Regions from separate parts of the Weizmannia agrestimuris genome, predicted to be linked through region 3. Evidence: predicted binding sites of a transcription regulator. Region 3 holds the regulator's gene; each other region holds the start of a gene.
What was found. The regulator LexA, encoded in region 3, represses DNA repair genes until DNA is damaged. The targets are predictions, from matches to a motif close to CGAACATATGTTCG.
Positions count from the first base shown of each region.

Region 1 (6,767 bases), on a different contig from region 3:
CCCCTCCGAATTTTTTTCGCTGGCGTTCGAGACACTTGTCACTGCTGTTTGATCACTGACTTTTTCAGCGAATGGCCGCGGGCACGCCGCTCATTCCTATTTGCATCAAATTTTTCCGGTTAACGGCAGCGGGCAGCAAACGGGCACTGCTGCCGCTATTCTCCCTTCGATTCTGCATTCCCCGGCACGCCTGTTTTCAACATTGGAAAAACAAAGCACAGCCCGATAATGAAAAACAACGCAGCAAGTTCGAAAACAGCCGTGATCGAAAACCATTCCTTCAATGCCCCCGCAAGGCTCATGGTCACCACCATGGAGCCAGTGAAAAGCGGGCTCAAAATGCCGTTCACCCTGCCAATAAAATCGGATTCCGTATTTTGCAGGATCAGGGTGTTAATGCCGATCTGGATGCTCGGCATGAAAAAGCCCGAAACGAGTTCGGCGGCGAGTGTCAACCAAAGCGAAGTCGAAGCACCGATTACCGCAAGCCCAATGGCATTTGCAAGCATACCGGTGAACAGCATTTTTTGCGGTGAAGCAGATTTTGAAAAGGCCATGGAAAAAGCCCCGCCTGTAATCATCCCAATGCCATTCACCATCACAAGCCATTGCAGGTTCTCTTTCGGCAGGCCGAGACGGTCCGTTACGAGAAAAATATTCATCGGTTGGATAAAACCGACGCCAAGCCCTGCCGCCAGAAAACCAAGTCCCAGCAGCCGCAATTCCTTTTTAGACAAAACATAGCGAATCCCGCTCTTCATTTCCTGGAAAATATTCGACACTTTTTCCTTCTTTTTCATGGCCTGGTCTTTCGGGATAAATGACAAACTCGCGGCGGAAAACAGGAAAGCGAGACCGGTTATCAAAATAGAATAATCGATTCCAAACCTTTCATAGGCAAACGTGCCGACCACCGGGCCAAGAATCATGAAAACAGCAAAAATGGTCTGGTAAACGGCCATTGCCTGCTGGATCAGGCGTTCCTCAAGATGCATTTTAAACAGTTTCATCCCGGACGGTTGCGAAAACTGCGACAAAATCGAGGAAATCAGTGTTGCAAAAAAGACGGACTGCCACGAGCCAAAAACAAGCGCGCCGATGACGCCAAAAATGGACACGGCACTCAGCAAATCACACCAAACCATTGTTTTCTTCGGCTGCCAGCGGTCCGCAAATGTCCCGCCGATAAAGCTAAAAATGAAAATGGGCAGGAACTCCGCCACTGAAATCATGGAAACGGCAAACGGGTCGCCGTTTGTTTTTTCTGTCACAAACAACAGGACGGCAAAATTCCGCACCCAAATGCCCACCTGCAAAAACAACGCGGATACAAATACCATCCGGACAAACCGATTTCTCAAAAGCTCTCCCACAAGCGCCCCCCTCTGGTCAAATCTGTCTCATATCGTGCCATTATCATACCGAAATTGAAAGCCTTAAGCAATACAGAAGCACCCGTGTAAAACAGAGTGCGAAAAAATGCATGCAAACTTGGGAAACGGAAGCCCGCAGGCAAAAGGTGAAAAAAATCGGCGCATTTGGCCGCGTGCTCCTTTTTTCCTTCGTCCAGTCCCTTCTCATGTGCCTGCACTCAAAACAGACATCTATTCTGCTTCGCCCGGGCCTGGCATTTTCATGTGTTCCATTGCTTCCACTTCCTCGTCCTGTCACGTGCCTCAACCCAAACCATTTTTCTTGCAGCCATTTTCGCCACATTTCACGCACACATCCTCTTCTTTTTCTAATAAATTACAAGAGAAAAGCCGGACCATTGCATAAACGAAAAATCCCCGTTAACAATTTGGAAAAACCATGATATGATAGCGATTAGATTAAATAAAAAATTCAAAGAAAAGGGTCGAAAAAATGAAGAAGAAGATATTCATCACACTCGGGATTCTCTTAGCGATCATCGTGATCGGGGGCGGAGGGTTCGCCTATTACGTCTACCATTCTGTCCAAAATGCCGCAGATAAAATGTATGACAGCAAATCCGTGAAACCATCCGAGAAAAACACTGAAAAAATCAAAAGTGAAAAACCAATTTCCATTCTTTTACTCGGCGTGGATGAGCGGGCCGGAGATGTAGGAAGATCCGATACGCTCATTATTCTTACACTGAACCCGCAAAAGAAAGCCATGCAGATGATCTCCATTCCGCGTGACACGAGGACAGAAATCGTGGGCAAGGGAACATTGAATAAGATAAATGCGGCTTATGCTTACGGCGGGCCAAAAATGGCACTGGATACGGTAAACAAATTTGCTAATTTAAACCTTGACCAGTACATACGCTTGAATATGGAAGGATTGGCTGACCTTGTAGATGCTGTCGGCGGCGTAACCGTCTACAATAAAATCAGCTGGCATGACGAAGGGTATTATAAAAAAGGCTACTATTATGCCAAAGGGAACATTACATTGGATACCGGCAAAAAAGCGCTCGGTTATGTAAGAATGCGCCACCTTGATCCTCAAGGTGACTTTGGCCGTAACCAGCGCCAGCGTGACGTCATTATGGCCGTCATTAACAAAGCGGCGACCATCCAGTCTTTCTCCCGTTATCAGGAAATCCTGGCTGCGATCCAGAACAATGTCAAAACAAACCTGACACTTGATGATATGAAAAACATTGCGATGAACTACCGCGACTGCCGCCAAAATACGACAGACTATGAAGTTAAAGGCAACAGTACAACCATTGACGGCATTTACTATCTTAATGTTAGCCAGGCAGAACGCGACAAGGTCCACAACATGGTGACCAATATGGAACAATAAAGACAGGCAGGCCCCGTTGTCCGGAGCCTGCCCTTTTCAATTTTTATTTTTGCTTTTCCTGCGGTTTTACCGGAGATCTTTCCGGCTCTATGTCTTTATGATGATGCTGTTTTTCCTGTTGTTCCGGCGAGTCGCCTTTTTTGTCCTTGTTGTAATCCATTTGGTGCCCTCCTCCCGGTTGGATTGATGTTCCTTAGCATCACTGCCTGTCTATTGTAAAAATACCCGGTAACTGCATATGCTAAACAAAGGGGAGAGGCTGCCTGCTTTAGCGGAATAAAAAATTCTCTATTCGGGCGGGAGCGAAGGCAATAGATCCCGATGGCTGTCACGGTAACCAAGGGCTTAGATGGAAGGTGATCCAGCCCCCGCATTTGCTTTTTTACCGGCTTTCCATCAAACGGGAGCAAAGACAATATAACCTGTTACCTGCCGCAGATTCGTGCCGGCACCTGCCCCCGGCCGGAGCGAAGGTAACCTGTTTTTACAAAAGCAGCCGTGGAAAACGGAAACGCTCAAAACAGCCTGAACAAAACCCATATTACAAAAGCCCATACCGGAATGGACAAGCCAATGCCAATCAGACAGCCTTTCGCAAAATCTCCGTCTTTTCCATTCATCTCTTCATTTTCCTTTTTAAGTAATAGGATGCATTCGCCTCGTTGGCGAATAGGGTGAACATTATTATAACAACCCATCCCCTTAAAACCAAGTAAGCATTGACAGGAACGTACGTTTGTTTATATAATGGAAACAGGTGATCCGTATGCCGCAAATCTTAACCGAGGAAGAAGAAAAGCTGATCGAGGCATTTATCCTCCTGCCGCTTGCCAAAAGGACGCTGGAACGGGACCAGAGAGCGATCCGGGCAAGCCTGTTAAAATTTAAAGAGCCTTATCTTTTTGCAACGGACCAAATGCTCTTGCAAATTTCATCCTGCCTCGCTCAGGTCAAACGGGAAGCCGGCAGAAAAAAGATGCGCTTTTACAAACGGAACGACCTTTCCTATACCGTGTTTGTGCGCGGCTGGCGGTTTGAAAAGAATTACCACCCGCAAATAGCAGCGGAGTGGGTAAAAAACCGAATCACCGGTTTCTTCCTCCCGTTGCGCCTGCCTTTTGAAGACCGGTAAGGAGCTTGCGAAACTCAGCAGCTTCGAGGAACGCCTTCCGGACCGTAAAGGGCGCCAAAACGCCTATTCATGAAACATTCCAGGGATACATGGGATTGAATACCGCTGATGAAACATTCCGGCATAAACGGATATTGAAGACCGCCGGTGATAAGGAGACGCCGCTCTCTTTTTAAAGAGCGTGAAAAAATCCCAATATACGAATGACAAACAGCCAGGTAAGCCCGGAGAACGCGGGATCCCGGAACTTTTACATGCCCGGAAATCCCTTTAGCAGATCCTCCCCCGTTAAGCGCTTGTTTTCTTCCACTTTTTAAAACTTTCTTCTAGACGGGAAAACCCTTTTTTCATTTCCTCATCACTGCAGTAGGCGAAACAAAGGCGGATTTTTGTGTTTAGCCCGCGCTCAAGCGTAAAGGCATCACCCGGCACAAACACGGCGCCGTCCTGTGCCGCCATTTTCATCCATTCCGCCACACCGCCTTTTTTGACATCGATCCAGTAAAACAGCCCGCCGGCAGGTTCAGACCCTTCCCATTGCTCCGTCTCGTGCATATGCTGTATAAATCGTTTTGTCCAGTCTTTCCGTTTTTCATAAAATTGTTTTTGCTTTGCAAGAATCTGCGGCCAGTTTCCGGAAGAAATGAGTTTTCCCGCCAGCATCTGGTTCATGGGCGATGTGCAGGCGTCTGTTACCTGCTTAAACTGTTCGAGTTTTTTCAGAAAGGCCGGGTGCGCGAGGATAAAGCCGGTCCGCATCGCCGGCGCCATAACTTTTGAAAAACTGTACAGGTATATGGTTCTTTCTTTTAAGGAATCGAGTTCGAACAAGGAAGGAGGGCGGCCGTGAAACAGCAGATCACGGTACGGATCATCTTCTATAATGATAAAATCATACTGGTAAGCAAGTTCAATGAGTTTTTTCCGTTTTTCGAGAGAGGTGGTGACGCCGGTTGGGTTTTGAGCATTTGGAATAATGTAAAGCGCTTTCAATCTTCTTGTTTGCAATGTTTTTTCAAGAAAATCGACATCCAAACCGTCTTGTTCAAGCGGAATGCCGACCGCCTTGAGCCGGTACTGGTGCACCGCCGAAAAGGCAATGGAATACGTATACATTTCCATTGCAAAACCGTCCCCTTCATCCAGCAGCATTCTGCAGACAAGGTCAACCCCCTGCGTATTGCCGTTTGTCGCCATGATATAGCTTTCCGGAATATTTTCCGTTTTAGAGATAACATCCACATACGGCCCAAACCCTTTTGCACTGCAATACTCATACAGGCGTGCCGGATCTGCCTCAAAGATTTCATTCATGATGCGCTGCAGTTCTTTTTTCGGGATCATGCCGCCATTTGGCATGCCGACGCTGAAAAATACCGGATCCCGGACAGCCGGCTCGATGCTGTCCATATACACATCAATCGCATTTTCTTTAATCTTGACGCTCAACGCTGAAAACATTTGCTTCATCGCCGCCGCACCCCGCTTTCCATTTGCTGAAAAATTGCCTATACCCTATGTATATGGGAAAGCGCGGAGGAAAGTGACACAAAAAATAAAGCATGAAATCAGACAAGAAGACAAGGTAGCAATAGTATATCCAGGCCGCATGCCCTTGTCATCCACACGGAACATCAGCCGAGAAATTCACACCACCTCATGTTTCCAGCTGTTGTGCTTCGGTATTATCCTGTCATCGAAAGCCCGAAGTCGTACGAATCGGCGCAATACAAAAGCCTGTTCTGCTTGAAAAATCTTTCAAAGCGGAACAGGCTTTAAATTTCCTCTCATTCTCAGGTGCCAATATCAAGGGAGCCGGACTACCCCAAAACAGATCCCCTGCTGAAGAAAAGGGCCGGATTTGCGTTCATGAAAACAGATTGGTTAACGCAGAAAATCCTTTAGACTGTTTTCCACAAACTGCAAATGGTCGATCATGGCCTTGCGCGCTTTTTCGCTGTCCTTTTCTTCGATGGCTACCCTGATTCTTTCATGTTGCTCATACAAGGCGCCCAATGTGGAAGGATCAGAAAAAAGAAGCATTCTGCGCGTTTCTTTCATTGCATCCTCCATCGTCTCAGCAACCTGGTTCATCAGCCCGGCAAGAATCGGATTTTGTACAGCCTGGACAATGGCAAGATGGAAGGCAAGATCTGCTTTTTCACCGAGTTCTTCGTTCCCCGTCGCCCGCTTCATATCTGCGAGCGCCTGCCTTATCCTTTCCAGATCAGCTTCGGTCCGTTTGACAGCGGCCGTGGCGGCTGCTCCGGCTTCAAGAATCTTCCGGACTTCAAGCAGATTTGCCACATCTTCCTGATTCATCAGGACTGCCTGCGAAATGGGATACGAAATCCCGCTCGCATCAAAGTTACGAACAAACGTTCCCTCTCCCTGTTTTAGCTCAATATAGCCGAGCGCCCTTAGTGACGTTAACGCTTCTCTTATAGCCGATCTCCCCACGGAAAACTTTTCTGCCAAAAGTGGCACCGGATCAAGCTTATCCCCGGGCTTAAGCTCCCCGTTTTGGATCATCTCTATCAATTCATTTGCCACTTGTTCATAAATTTTTGCAGGTTTAATTTTTTTATATTTCATGTTTTCTCCTCTTATCCCTTTTCTATATTTTATGAATAACAGCAATCCGGAAAAATAGCAAACAAAAATTTTAAAAAAAGAGTTGTTTTTTCTTTTTATTATACTTATACTTTTTAACGTGTAAACCTTATCATCTGATGACTATTTCATCTAATGACCTTAAAAATTGCAATTGGGATGGATTGGAGAAAATTTTTCAAAAAGGAGTGGAGATTGTTGGAGTACGTACAAAATTTTATTCCGCTTAAGGGGCATTTGT
Region 1 covers NZ_CALPDC010000003.1:93,265-100,031, forward strand. The annotation lists gene NFR98_RS03000 (MFS transporter) at 156-1,373, opposite strand; gene NFR98_RS03005 (LCP family glycopolymer transferase) at 1,867-2,781, shown strand; gene NFR98_RS03010 (YhjD family protein) at 3,548-3,913, shown strand; gene NFR98_RS03015 (aminotransferase-like domain-containing protein) at 4,202-5,383, opposite strand; gene NFR98_RS03020 (FadR/GntR family transcriptional regulator) at 5,798-6,508, opposite strand; partial or broken gene NFR98_RS03025 (L-lactate permease) at 6,725-6,767, shown strand, end outside.
Region 1: a site for LexA is predicted at 3,507-3,520, ahead of NFR98_RS03010 (YhjD family protein). Genes of this name have one in related genera too.

Region 2 (6,767 bases), on a different contig from region 3:
CACTGCGGTCGTTTGAGAATGTATCGACTGTGCGGTAAAACAGGTCATTTCCCGCTTTCGCATACTCCGTTTCAAAGAGGTCATCCAGCACTTCATCGCGCAGAAGTTCGGCTTCTGTATCATCAGCGATCCTGAATCCGGGGTCGATGTCAATCAAATAATAATATTTTCGGATCACTTCAAGGCAGAAAGCGTGCAGCGTGGAAATCGGCGCTTTATTCAGCAGGCTCAGCTGTTTCCGTAAATGATGCGAATCCGGGCGGCTGCTGATCGCCTCCTCGATCGCTTTACCGATGCGATGGCGCATTTCCGCAGCCGCAGCATTGGTAAAGGTGACAATGAGCAGTTCATCAATATCGAGCGGATCGTGTTCATCCAATATTTTTTGGATAATCCTTTCCACGAGCACGGCTGTTTTTCCTGAACCGGCAGCCGCTGCGACAAGGATGTCCTGCCCTTTTGCCATGACGGCTTTCCATTGGTCATCCGTCCAGACGGCATTCGCCGGTTTATCCGGAATGGCTGTTTTCATCTGTTCTGCGCTCCTTTCTCATTTTGGCGAGGATTTCTTCCGGTTTTTCCGGGTGAATAAGGCGGTAATTGTTTTCTTCCATCGACTGGTCAAACTGGCAGACCGAACGGAACGGGCAGAATGTGCACGCCGCCTGTTTTTTTATTTTATATGGCGCGATATCCGTCGTACCGGACAGGATCGCATTACCAGCCTCTGTGTAAATATTGCGCACATAGCTGCGGATCGCTTCAAAGTCTTCTTTGCTTGCCACTTCGGACCGGGCCGTTAATTGGCCGTCCTTTTTCAAACCTGCCGACACAATCGCACTGTTGCCGGATTCAAGCGACCGGTCCATCAATGTGATCACTTCCGGGCTGTCCAGCAATAGTCCTCGCATCCGGAAGTCTTTTAAAATTTCTTCTTCAATTTCTTCAGCCGACAACATTTTTTCCGCCGAAATCAGCGGGTCATGAAGATGGAAATACAAAACGCCTGCCGGAATCGTTTCTTCCCCTGTCAGCTGTTTCGAATACGTCATAATGAGATCCAGATAGGTGAGCATTTGCAAATCAAGGCCGTAATACACATTTGTCAAATCGAGCTTGTGCGCACTTGATTTGTAATCGATGATCCTGACGTACACACCGTTTTCACTTTCCGCCTTGTCGACGCGGTCAATCCGGCCCTGCAGCTCCATTTTCGCCCCGTTTTTCAATGTAAACGAAAGCGGTGGGAGCTCTTTTTTCGGCCCAAAAGCGAGTTCCATCGCGACCGGTTCAAAGCCGCTCCGTTTCGCATGGACGCTTAAAATATATGAAGCCCTTCCGACAACCTGTTCCAGTTTCCTTTTAATATATTGGTAGCGTTTTGAACTGAGCAGGATTTGATGCTGCAATTTCGGGGCAAGATCGTCCACAGCCGCTTTTGCGAGCTCCATGCTTTGCTGTTTTGTGATCTCTGACCACGGAATGCCTTGGCGCTGCAGGGTGTCGGAAATCCATTTCAATGCACCGTGGAAAAGATCTCCGATATTCGGCGCATCAAGACGAAATACATCCCGTTCCCGCAGCCTCAGCCCGTATGTCGAAAAATGGGAAAACGGGCAGGTGAAAAACTGCTCCATTCTCGATACGCTGGCAAGGATATGGTCGCCGTACAGTTCCCGGCTCGTTTTTTCGGAGAGCTTCCGGGCTTTGTTTTGGTAAAACAAACTGGAAAAAGCATGGGCCGCCCGATTTTTCCATTCCGGGTGCTCCATATAAAAGTTATACGTATCCCACCAGAAGTCGGCCATCGGATACCCTCTTTTTTTCAACTGCAGCTGCGAAGTGACAAAAGCAATGGCAGCCGCCGGATGGGAAATGTATGCAGCTTGCTGCTTCTCTTCCAGTTCCGCCGGGTCATTCACCCATAATCCGCCGCCGCGTGCCGGGAACATGTCCTCTATCCGGTTGATGAACGGGGACGGCAGCAATGCTTTCCCTTCTTCATCGGCAAGCGGAAAAGATAGTACCAGTTTTTCAGAAGGTGTCGTCAATGCCCGGTAAAAGATAAATTCTTCGTCGAGCAGGCGCCTTTTGCTGCCGGGCATAATTTCAAGCCCGGTAAGTCTTAAATATTCACGCTCTTCATCATTTAAAACGCCATCTTCGGAAATTTTCGCCGGCATGACCCCGTCATTGACCCCAATGATAAACGCCAGTTTGACATCAGACAGCCGGGACTGCTCCAGATTCGCCACGAGCACCTGGTCCAAAGCCGGAGGAACGATCGAAAATTTTAATGACTCAAGCCCGGTTTCCATAATGGCAGAGAATTTCCCAACATCAGCAGGTTCATCGCCAAGGATTTCAACATACTGATCCAAAACGCCCATGACTTCATCCCATGCCTGGTCGTGTTCCCTGGCAGCGACAAGATCCCCCGCTTCTTCCTTTTCAAGCCGGAGCGCTTCCAGTTTTTCCGGAATCTCCAATTCTTCGAGATAAAGATACAACGCTTCACAAAGCGCTTTTCCAGTGCGGGCGCGCTTCAAACGCCGCGACAGGCGCAAAATCGGCGCCGTGACGAGAAGCCTGAGTTCATTCAGTTCCTGTTCGATTTTTCTTTCCTCATCCGTTTGTGGCAGGTTTTCTAGTTCGAGGCCGCGGATCCGCCGGTATTCCCATCTTTTTCTACTCGTCCACCGTTCCCCCTGGATGCCGTAAGCCAGACAATAGTTTTCAAGCCGGTCCATTTTTTCACGCAGCATACGGGTATCTCCAGGCGGAAACAGCAATTCTGTTTTGATGGCACGGAAAACCGGTTCATAACGCCAGTTGCCGCGGATGATTTCCAAAGTCGAACGGATCAGTTCAATGAGCGGATGGTTCAGCATCGGCCGTTTTCTGTCAATAAAATACGGCACATCATAATCGTAAAAAACCGTTTCGATTAAATCCTGATAGGCCTCCCCGTTGCGAACAAGGAGGGCAATGTCACGATAGCGGCAGCTGCCTTCCATAACCGCTTCACGGATGGAACGGGCAACGCCTTCGATTTCTGCCCGCCGGTTGTTCGCCTGCCAGATTTCGATGCTGCTTTCCCCCGGAAAAGAAGGAAACGGGAGTTCTTCAAACCGGGACTGCAAAAAGCGCAAACTTTCATGCCGGAAACGGACCGGTTCATACAGCGCCACGTCTTCTTCCGTTTCAATTTGAAAGGCGCGCGCCAGTTCATAAATATGGGCATAGGCTTCTCCCGGCATCCGGAACAAGTATAAATCATCCGGCTGCATCCCGCGGAAAGCCCGGTCCGTTGTGAGCGCAACCGTCACGCGGCGACATTTTTTCAGGAGTTCCCCGATCACCAAGTATTCCTGCGGGTTAAAAGTATGGAAGCCGTCTATATAAATTTCCGCATCGTCCAGATAGCGGGATTTTTCAATGGCAGAAGCAAGCAGCCTTAAGTAATCTTCCGAATCAATGTATTTGCCTTCCAGCTTTTGTTCATATGCCTGATATACGCATTCCAAATCGTGCAGCTTGTCGGAAAGCACTCTTTCCCCGTCCGCTTCCTCGATTGACGCACGTTTTTCCTGAAGCTGTGCAGGTGAAACGCAAAATCGTTTGAATTCAGTCAGAATGCGTTCGACATTGTCAATAAAGCCGGTCTTATCCGCCGCCCGCGTGAAAACCGACAGTTCTTCTTTTTGGTCTTCCAAAATTTTCCGAATGAGCATATTTAACCCGCTGCTCGATACATGGGTACGGCTGATCCCGCCGACTTCCTGCAATATTTTCCAGGCAAGGCGCGTAAAACTGTACACCTGGGCGCGGATCATCCCGCCCAGTTCAGGGTCATGCGCAAGCCGTGTTTCCGATAAAAAAGTCATTTGCTCCGGAACAAGGTAAATGAGCGGTGCCCCGCCCGGATCGCCAAGCAGTTTCTGCCTGATTTCACGGTGGATGAAAGCTGTCTTTCCTGTCCCGGGGCGCCCGGTAATAAATCGAAGGGACAATTGGTTCACTTCCTTTTGATGGGCTCAGTTGGCTCCATATCCGGAAACATGCCGGACAAGGAACATTTGTTCTTTTATTGTAACGGATATTTTTCTATGAATCAAGCTTTTTGCCAAAAAAATATGCTTCCTGTTTTTTCTGCCGGGGGATGCCCCGCTTCCAAGTAAAATACTGCCTTTTCCCGCCCCCGGAAAAGTCCTTCCCATCCAATCCGGATGCCCTCCCCATCCGGCCGGTCCACGCAACCGCCGTCGGGGCACTCTCCCCGCTTCCGTCCGGGCGTATCATTTTTTCATATGCCAAAAAAAAGCACTGCCTGTTCCGGGAAACGTCCCGCAAAATGCAGTGCTTTTACACCTCTTAATCCCCGTTAAACAAATTAAACAAGCCTTTTGCCATGCTGCCTTCATCCTTCGAACCGCCCGCTGCCGGCATTGCGGCAAATACGCGGCTGGCCAGGCGGCTGAATGGCAGGGACTGCACCCAGACCGATCCCGGCCCGCGTAAAGTGGCAAAGAACAGGCCCTCTCCCCCAAACAGGGCTGTTTTGATCCCTTTGACAAATTCAATGTCATAATCGATCGTCCGTGACATGGCGACAAGGCAGCCTGTATCCACCTTTAATGTTTCGCCGGGTGCGAGCTCGCGTTTCTGGATCGTGCCGCCTGCATGAATAAAGGCAAGGCCGTCTCCCTCAAGCTTCTGCATAATAAATCCTTCCCCGCCGAAAAACCCTGTTCCAAGTTTCCGCTGAAATTCAACACCAACTGAAACCCCTTTTGCCGCTGCCAAAAATGCATCTTTCTGGCAAATGATTTTTCCCCCTTGTTCACTTAAATCCATCGGTACAATTTTGCCCGGATAAGGCGCTGCAAACGCTACATGCTTTTTATCACGGCCTTCGTTCGTAAAGGCGGTCATAAAAAGACTTTCGCCGGTGATCAGCCGTTTTCCTGCAGAGAACAGTTTTCCCATAATGCCTCCGCCCTGGCTGCCCGATCCGTCGCCAAAAATCGTTTCCATCCGGATGCCGTCTTCCATCATCATCAAGCTGCCGGCCTCGGCGATGACGGTCTCCTGCGGGTCGAGCTCGACTTCGACAAACTGCATGTCATCCCCGACCAGTTTAAAATCAATATCGTGGTTGTTCATTTCCAAACCTCCTCAAATTGCACTACCCCCTGTATACGGACTTGCCGTTCGCAATGTTTCATTTTTATTTCCCGGGCAGGCGTTCGTTTTATTGGACGAAAAGGCAGGGGCCCCCTCCCTGCCAAGCTTAAATCCAATACAGCCCGCTGTCTTCCATCGCCCTGTATCCCTGTTGTTTCAAAAATTGCATGCGGGAGCGTCGGATATTAATTTCATAAGCAACCTGCAAAGCAGCTGCTTTATGGTACTGGTTAATAAACGAACCGTAGCTGATTGGCAATACGAGTGATTGATTGTTTGAAAAAATCACTTCAGTTTTTTTGCCTTCTGGGGTGTGGTCTTTAATATGCCCGGAGATCAGCCAAATACAGTCCGGCTGGCTGGGCGATTTTGTTGGAAAAATTATGGTAGCTGTATGAGGATCAACGAGGATCGGCGGCTTGTGCCGAACATGAATCAAGCTTTTTGTCGCATTTTTCCTTCCTTCGTAATCGCTTCCAAAGTATTGACAGCTTTTTTTCACGATACTCAGGGGAAGTTCTGGCACAAATCGTTCCCGATCCACTTCCAGTATTTTTGTCCCTGTTTCTCCTCCCTCCTGGCAAGGAATCAGCGCAATCGTATTTGGATGAATGTCCAATTCTCCATGTTGCATAAAGTATTCCCCCATTCTATTTTTCTCATAATTCACTTTCTATTATAGTACAAATTTCCTACATTTCTAGTCGTTTTTCTAAAAATATGCATTTTTTTCCTTGTTTACCGTTTCAGAAAAATTCAATTTTTACATTGCTTTTTATTGAAATGCTCTGTATAATAAAAAAAAGCGGAAAAAGGTGATCATACATGGAAAACAAAAAATCTTTCTCTGACGTGCCGAAAGAAAGCCCGAAGTCCCGGATTCAGATGGAGAAATTTGTGGAACACATTTACACGGACATGTTGCTGAATGAGATCCTGCTGAACAAAAAAAGAGAAGCGTTGTTAAGAAAAATTGACCATGTACTTGATCTTCGCGATAAGGAGCAGTTCATGCATTTAACAAACGAACTGAAAAAAATCAACCTGCAATTTGGTTAAATACAGGCCATGCAAACAGGCCCGGCCCGTTTGCACGGCTTTTCTTTTGCATAAAAATGGCAAATGCAGGGCGCGGCCAAAAGATTTTTGCCCGGAACAGGCCGCGCCTACTGCACTTTCAGTATCCCTTATTCTTCCAGCATGCGGATCCGCTCCAGCATTGTTGGATGGTCATAGCGAAATATTTTGACAAGAAGCGGTGGATTGACTTCGCTTAAACCCGCTTTTGTTAAAATTTGGAACGTTTCAACCCCGGACTTTTTATCATGCGTCATCTGTACGGCATAACGGTCCGCCCGCATCTCCTGGTAGCGCGATGCCCAGTTGGTAAGCGGGCTTGACGCAAAGAGGAGAACCGAGGAAATGAGCAAAAATAAAGGCAGCGAGCTGATGCTGGAAATCCCGGACATCCACCGCCCGCTTTTTTTCCACCGCCCAACCGCATTCATCCACCTGGCAATCAGCCACAGCCCGATGAGCATCATCAAAATATAGCCCGCGATGCCGAAGTAGATATGTTT
Region 2 covers NZ_CALPDC010000005.1:43,997-50,763, forward strand. The annotation lists gene addA (helicase-exonuclease AddAB subunit AddA) at 1-532, opposite strand, end outside; gene addB (helicase-exonuclease AddAB subunit AddB) at 510-4,013, opposite strand; gene NFR98_RS04190 (TIGR00266 family protein) at 4,375-5,166, opposite strand; gene NFR98_RS04195 (competence protein ComK) at 5,294-5,821, opposite strand; gene NFR98_RS04200 (IDEAL domain-containing protein) at 6,013-6,246, shown strand; gene NFR98_RS04205 (M48 family metallopeptidase) at 6,375-6,767, opposite strand, start outside.
Region 2: a site for LexA is predicted at 4,073-4,086, ahead of addB (helicase-exonuclease AddAB subunit AddB). Genes of this name have one in related genera too.

Region 3 (6,767 bases):
GCTGGCAAGGGTTTTGCCTTCTTCATAGACCGGAATGTCCTTGTCCCATCCATCCGGCAGCCCGCCTTTTATCGCCTGTTTTAGTTCAGCCGCAAGCTGCGGGTATTGTTTTTCATAGGCCTCAAACAGGGACGCCCACTCCTGTTCCTTTTTCACGCCATTTTCCACAACCAATTCACGGAACCGTGCGTAAACTTCATCCGGAACATAGAAGTCTTCTTCAAATGTCCATTTATACGCTTCTTTCGTTAGTTTCAGTTCATCTTCTCCGAGCGGGGCGCCGTGGGCAGCCGATTTCCCGGATTTGTTTGGAGAACCGTAACCGATGATCGTTTTCACTTCAATGAGTGTCGGCCGACTTGTATCCGCCTTTGCTTCCTCGATCGCTTTTGCGACCTGTGCCATATCATTCCCGTCTTCAACCCGCAAATACTGCCAGCCGTATGCTTTAAACCGGTCGGCAACACTTTCGGAAAAGGCCTTATTTAAGTCGCCGTCAAGGGAAATGTCATTGGAATCGTACAATACAATGAGACGTCCCAATTTTAAGTGTCCCGCCAATGAAGCAGCTTCGGCAGATACGCCTTCCATTAAGTCGCCATCTCCGCATAAAGCATATGTATAATGGTCAATGACAGGGAAATTTTCTTTATTGTATACAGCCGCCAGATGCCGTTCTGCCATCGCCATTCCGACTGACATGGCAATCCCCTGCCCGAGCGGACCGGTCGTTGCTTCCACGCCTTCCGTATGCCCGTATTCCGGATGACCCGGGGTTTTGCTGCCATATTGCCGGAAATTTTTAATATCATCCATGCTTAATGCATAACCGGATAAATGGAGCAGGCTATAGAGCAGCATGGAACCATGCCCTGCGGATAATACGAAACGGTCCCGGTTAAACCAGTGCGGGTTTTCCGGATTATGGTTCAAATATCTTGTCCAGAGGGTGTATGCCATTGGTGCAGCCCCCATCGGAAGCCCCGGATGACCGGATTTTGCTTTTTCGATGGCGTCAATGGACAATGTTCGGATTGTTGTGACTGCCAGTTCGTCCGTTTTATCAAACATCTGTTAACATCCTTTCTTCATGGGTTACAACTCTATATTAAGGCAAGTGAAACCCATAACACAACTCTTTTACCATTTTGTATGGATTTTGTAAGAAAAAAGCAGGATGGTTTCCTTTTTAGTGCAGCTTTCTTTTTGTTTGAATTTGCTTAATTTTTTCAGGGGTAACGTCCTGGCCAGCCGGGTCAAGCACACGGACATTTTCAATCGTTTTTCTGAATGAAGAGCGGAACGCCTGCAAATACTCGCTTCGCAATTTTGACTGTTCCTTTGCTTCTTCACTTGTCAGGGCGCCGGTTTTCGCTTTTTTCGCCAATTCGTTAATCCTTGCCATTTTTTCTTTTGAAAGCATATTTTCTCTCCTTTTATCCGTAATTGATGCCATCTTACTAAAATATGGACCCGCCTGCAACGAAAGCGCACCCGTGAAACGGTTTTGATACTATTTATCATGCCCCGTTTCCTCCATATATTCCCTGTAACGCCGGTGGACGGTTGCTTTTGAAACTTGGTAGCCGAAACCGCGCATAGTCGCAGCAATTTCTTGAAAAGTCAAGCCGTTATCCCGCAGGCGGATAATTTCTTCAACCGGCACTTCCTTTCGCTCCCTGCCGTCCGGATTCCGCTTCCCTTTTAAATTTTTTTCCGGACGGTAGCCGTTTTTGACTGCACGCTCCATTCCCCTTTTAATTTTTAAGTTATGCAGCTTTCGCTGATACTCTTCAACCATGCTGACAATTTTCAGCACCATTGAATCAGATTCCGAAAGCTCCAATTCTCCGTTTTGCGCATAACAATATACTTTAATCCCTTTTTTATATAAAAAATGAAGCAATGCAATTTTTGCATTTCCTCTTCCGATCCGTGTTTCATCCTGCACCAGTACGGCGTCAATCTTTTCATTTTCAATCGTATCAAGAAGATCAAGGATGCCGGGCCTGTCCAGGTCATAGCCGCTTGCCCGGTCACAGATCACCCCGGCCACTTGAAAACCGTGGGAATCCGAAAGCTTCTCCAGCTCTTCCCGCTGCCTCGCCAAGGAAGTTTCCTGGCTTTCTTTTTCCGTGCTTACTCTGCAATATAAAACAACTTTCATTTTTTCGTCTCCCGTTGTGATTTCATCGCAAGTTCCCTATTATCATCGCTGAATTCATTTTTTTCTATTGGAATGACAATTTTTTCGCCGGCTTTGATCATGTTGCCGTCAATATCATTATGACGCTCAACCCAGCTGATAAATGCTTCCCTCGACATTTTGCCCTTTTCCGCATACTGCCCGGCGATGTTCCAAAGCGTATCGCCCTCTGTGACGCTGATTTTGATATAGTGTGGGGATGGATCCCGCAGACTTCCAATCATGAAAAATCCGAAAACAAGCGTAAGCCCTGCTAAAATCATAACATAGTTATACTTTTTCCATAATCGTGACATCTCCATCTTCCTCCCGCGAATATTCGTTCGTCCAATCACCAGTTCTATTATAAAACGAACGCCTGTTTTTCGTCAACATTTTTTCGAACTTACGTTTGTTTTATCTGCTGCAATGTGATATAATAATAGCAAATAATGGCATTCCTCCCGTAAACGTCCCCATACGCAGCGCGGGTGCCAAACAAAACTGTGACGAGGTGAATAGAATGGCAAAACTATCAAAACGGCAACAGGCGATACTTGATTTCATCAAGCATGAAGTAAAAACAAAAGGTTATCCCCCTTCCGTGCGGGAAATCGGCCAGGCAGTCGGACTTGCTTCCAGTTCAACTGTCCATGGCCATCTCGCAAGGCTTGAAAGCAAGGGGTTGATCAGGCGCGACCCTACAAAGCCGAGAGCGATTGAAATTTTGGACCATGATGAAGAAATACCGGCCCAAAATGTTGTCAATGTGCCTGTTGTCGGAAAAGTAACAGCAGGCATACCGATTACCGCTGTAGAAAATATTGAAGAGTATTTTCCGCTTCCGGAACATCTTGTCCCGTCTGACGAGTCCGTCTACATGCTGGAAATTGAAGGGGACAGCATGGTGGATGCCGGGATTTTAAACGGCGATTATGTGATTGTCCGCTCCCAGCAGACGGCAAACAACGGAGATATCGTGGTCGCTATGACAGATGAAAATGAAGCGACAGTAAAAAGATTTTTCAAGGAAAAAGACTACTTCCGGCTGCAACCTGAAAACCAGACAATGGAACCGATCATATTGAAAAACGTCACCATTCTCGGCGTTGTCATCGGGCTGTACAGGCAAATGGTGCACTGATCAAAAAGAAGCAGTTTCGGCTGCTTCTTTTTTAATAGAGCATATGCGAGTTTGATGGCAAAAATGCCTGTGACACTTGAGGATTTCTGGGCTTCCAATCTATTTTCGAAGGAAAAATCGGGGCAATTAATGGGCATTTTGTTTTTCTGGGCGTTCGACGCAAAAATGCCCGATAAACAAAAACCCCTCAAAGCCTTACGCTTCAAGGGGTTTCTTGCTTAATACATTTCGATATACTGGTCGCGTTCCCATTGGTGGACTTGTGTGCGGAACATATCCCATTCAATTTCCTTAGCTTCAAGGAAGTGTTCGAGAATGTGATCGCCAAGGGCGTCTACCATTACATCATCCGATTTTAAGTTTTCCAGCGCCTGCAGCAGTGTGCCCGGGAGGTCGACAATGCCGGCTTCTTCTCTTTCTTCTTTCGTCATGACATAGATGTTGCGGTCGACCGGTTCCGGCGCCTGCAATTTGTTCGCGATGCCGTCAAGCCCTGCTTTTAACAGGACGGCGAGCGCGAGATACGGATTGGCAGACGGGTCAACGCTGCGCACCTCAACGCGCGTGCTTAAACCGCGGGAAGCCGGAATCCGCATGAGCGGGCTGCGGTTGCGAGCGGACCAGGCAACATAACAAGGCGCTTCATAACCCGGCACAAGCCGTTTATAGGAGTTCACCGTCGGATTCGTGACAGCCGTAAAGTTCGAAGCATGCTTCATAATGCCGGCAATGAACTGGTATGCCGTATCGCTCAGCTGCAGTTCTGCATCGTTCGGGTCATAGAATGCATTTTCTTTTCCTTTAAAAAGCGAAAGATTGGTGTGCATCCCGGAACCGTTCACGCCAAACAACGGTTTCGGCATAAACGTCGCATGCAGGCCATGTTTGCGTGCAATCGTCTTGACCACCAGTTTAAAGGTCTGGATATTGTCGCATGCCCTGACTGCATCCGCATATTTAAAATCAATTTCGTGCTGGCCGGGTGCAACTTCATGGTGGGACGCTTCAATTTCAAAGCCCATTTCCTCGAGTTCCAATACGATGTCGCGCCGGCAGTTTTCGCCAAGGTCCGTCGGCGCCAGGTCAAAATAGCCGCCGTTGTCGTTCAGCTCCAGTGTCGGTTCATTTTTTTCATTCAGCTTGAAGAGGAAGAATTCCGGTTCAGGCCCAAGATTAAAACTCGTGAAGCCAAGTTCTTCCATTTCTTTCAATACCCGTTTCAAATTATTCCGCGGATCACCTTCAAACGGGGTGCCGTCCGGATTATAAATATCGCAAATCAGACGGGCGACTTTCCCTTTCTCAGCGGTCCACGGGAAAATGACCCATGTATCATAGTCCGGATACAGATACATATCCGATTCTTCAATCCGGACAAACCCTTCAATCGAAGAGCCGTCGAACATGATTTTATTGTCGAGCGCTTTTTCAAGCTGGCTGAGCGGGATTTCCACGTTTTTAATCGTCCCCAAAATATCCGTGAACTGCAAGCGGATGAATTTCACATTTTGTTCTTCGGCATTCTTCAAAATATCTTCACGTGTAAACTTAGGCATGAACAGTATTCCTCCCTTTAGGCAATAAAAAGTATATATCTAAGCTATAAAACTAGCTTTTCAACAATGTTAATGGAAAAACCGGGGCGCATCGGACAACCGCTGGCTCGGTCTTTGAAAACGGCCGGCCTGCAGCAGTTCCTGGCGAAGCCGTTTGCGGATTTCTTCATCCGTTACATGATTTTTGACGAGTACCGGCCCGGTTCCGCGGCGGTCGTTCATCAATAAGATTTTTTTGATGCCTGCAATATTGATCCCCTGATCCAGCAAATCTTTAATATCAAGAAGCCGGTCGACATCATTTAAAGAATAAAGGCGGCGATTGCCTTCCGTTCTTGCCGGTGTAATCAGCTCGTGTTCTTCATAATAGCGGATCTGCCGGGCCGATAAATCTGTTAGCTTCATAACGGTTCCGATCGGCAAAAGCGGCATCGAACGGCGGATTTCTTTTCGACCCATGTTATACGCTCCTTTTCTTTATATTTTTACTATATTCCATGTGAGTTTTTTTGTCAACAAAATGTTATATTTTCTTACATCATTTTTTATCCTCAGGAAGGCAAAACGAGTTTTTCGCGGATTTCCATCCATTCTGCCACGTCCACGCTCTTTCTAAGGGCTTCAAGGCGGGCATCGAACTGTTCGGCAATATCGAGCAAAGCTTCCGATTGCATTTTTGCAAACTCTTCCTCCAGCCATGAGCGGAACGAACCGGCAAGCTTTTCTCCTTGCACGTCAAGATACTGCTGCGCAAGCGGTTCAAACATCGCCTGCAGTTCTTCCTGCATGCCGGCTTTTCCCCCTTTTTCAAAAAAAGTGCGCGCATTTTTAAAATGGCGGAATGCCTTTTCAAACGGTTCCAAATCCGTTTCCGAAAAGGCCGCAGGAAAATCAGGCGTAGCGTGTGCGCCCGCTTCAAACGTGCTGACAGACAAATCAGGAAGCAAACGTTTCATCTCCCTGTTCCATTCCGCGCTTTGCGATGTGAATAATTTCCGGCAATGGGCTTCAAGCCTTACATTTGTCGCCCGCATCTCCTGCGCAAAATCATAGCCAACGAGTTCTGCAAGCTCTTGAAGGGCGCCCGGCAAATCTTTCGCTGCCTTCACCGTTGCCGGATTAAAAGCTTCCTTGAAAAAGTCGGCGAAGCGGTAGAAAACGCGCTGTTTTACGTAATAGAGCAGCTCCTTCTGCTCCTGCATGACGCTGTCCGTGAAAAACGCCGGCTTTGTATTTTTCAAAATGGCTTCTGCCTCTTCCCGCCGTTTCCGGAGAAGTTCCCGTTTCGCTTTCTTTGTTTCAATCGATTCATTGGCATCGCGGATCACGGCATCCACCATTGCAAGGCCGCGTTCCAGCTCGTTTTGTGCAGACTGAAGCACCATATTCAGCAAATCATGGTCGAGAAATTGGCGGAAGCCCGCTTCAAATTCGGCCATTTTCGCTTCCTCCCGCCTGCCTGAAAGCGCAAGCAGGCTTGATACACCATAAAGGCGCGGATTGCGGATGCCGAAATGGAGCAGCTGACCCCTGACATAGTCCATCACTTCTTTATATTCTTCGCCGGACGAGGCAAGATCAATCGCATTGACAATAAAAAACATCTTATCCAGTTCAAATGCTTCTTTTACCCGCCCGAGCTGGATGAGAAATTCCCTGTCTGCGCGCGCGAAGGCATGGTTGTAGTATGTGACGAAGAAAACCGCATCCGAGTCTTTAATATATTCAAATGCTACGCCGGTATGCCGGGCATTGATCGAGTCGGCTCCGGGCGTATCGACAAGCGTAATGCCAAGTCTTGTGAACGGGCAATCATAAAACAAATCAATGGATTCAACAAAACAAGACTGGGTTTCATCGGCAACAAACCGGCGGAACGCTT
Region 3 covers NZ_CALPDC010000002.1:180,884-187,650, reverse strand. The annotation lists gene tkt (transketolase) at 1-1,071, opposite strand, end outside; gene NFR98_RS02295 (DUF896 domain-containing protein) at 1,190-1,423, opposite strand; gene NFR98_RS02290 (YneB family resolvase-like protein) at 1,514-2,167, opposite strand; gene yneA (cell division suppressor protein YneA) at 2,164-2,502, opposite strand; gene lexA (transcriptional repressor LexA) at 2,709-3,329, shown strand; gene glnA (type I glutamate--ammonia ligase) at 3,548-4,885, opposite strand; gene NFR98_RS02270 (MerR family transcriptional regulator) at 4,955-5,344, opposite strand; gene NFR98_RS02265 (dynamin family protein) at 5,437-6,767, opposite strand, start outside.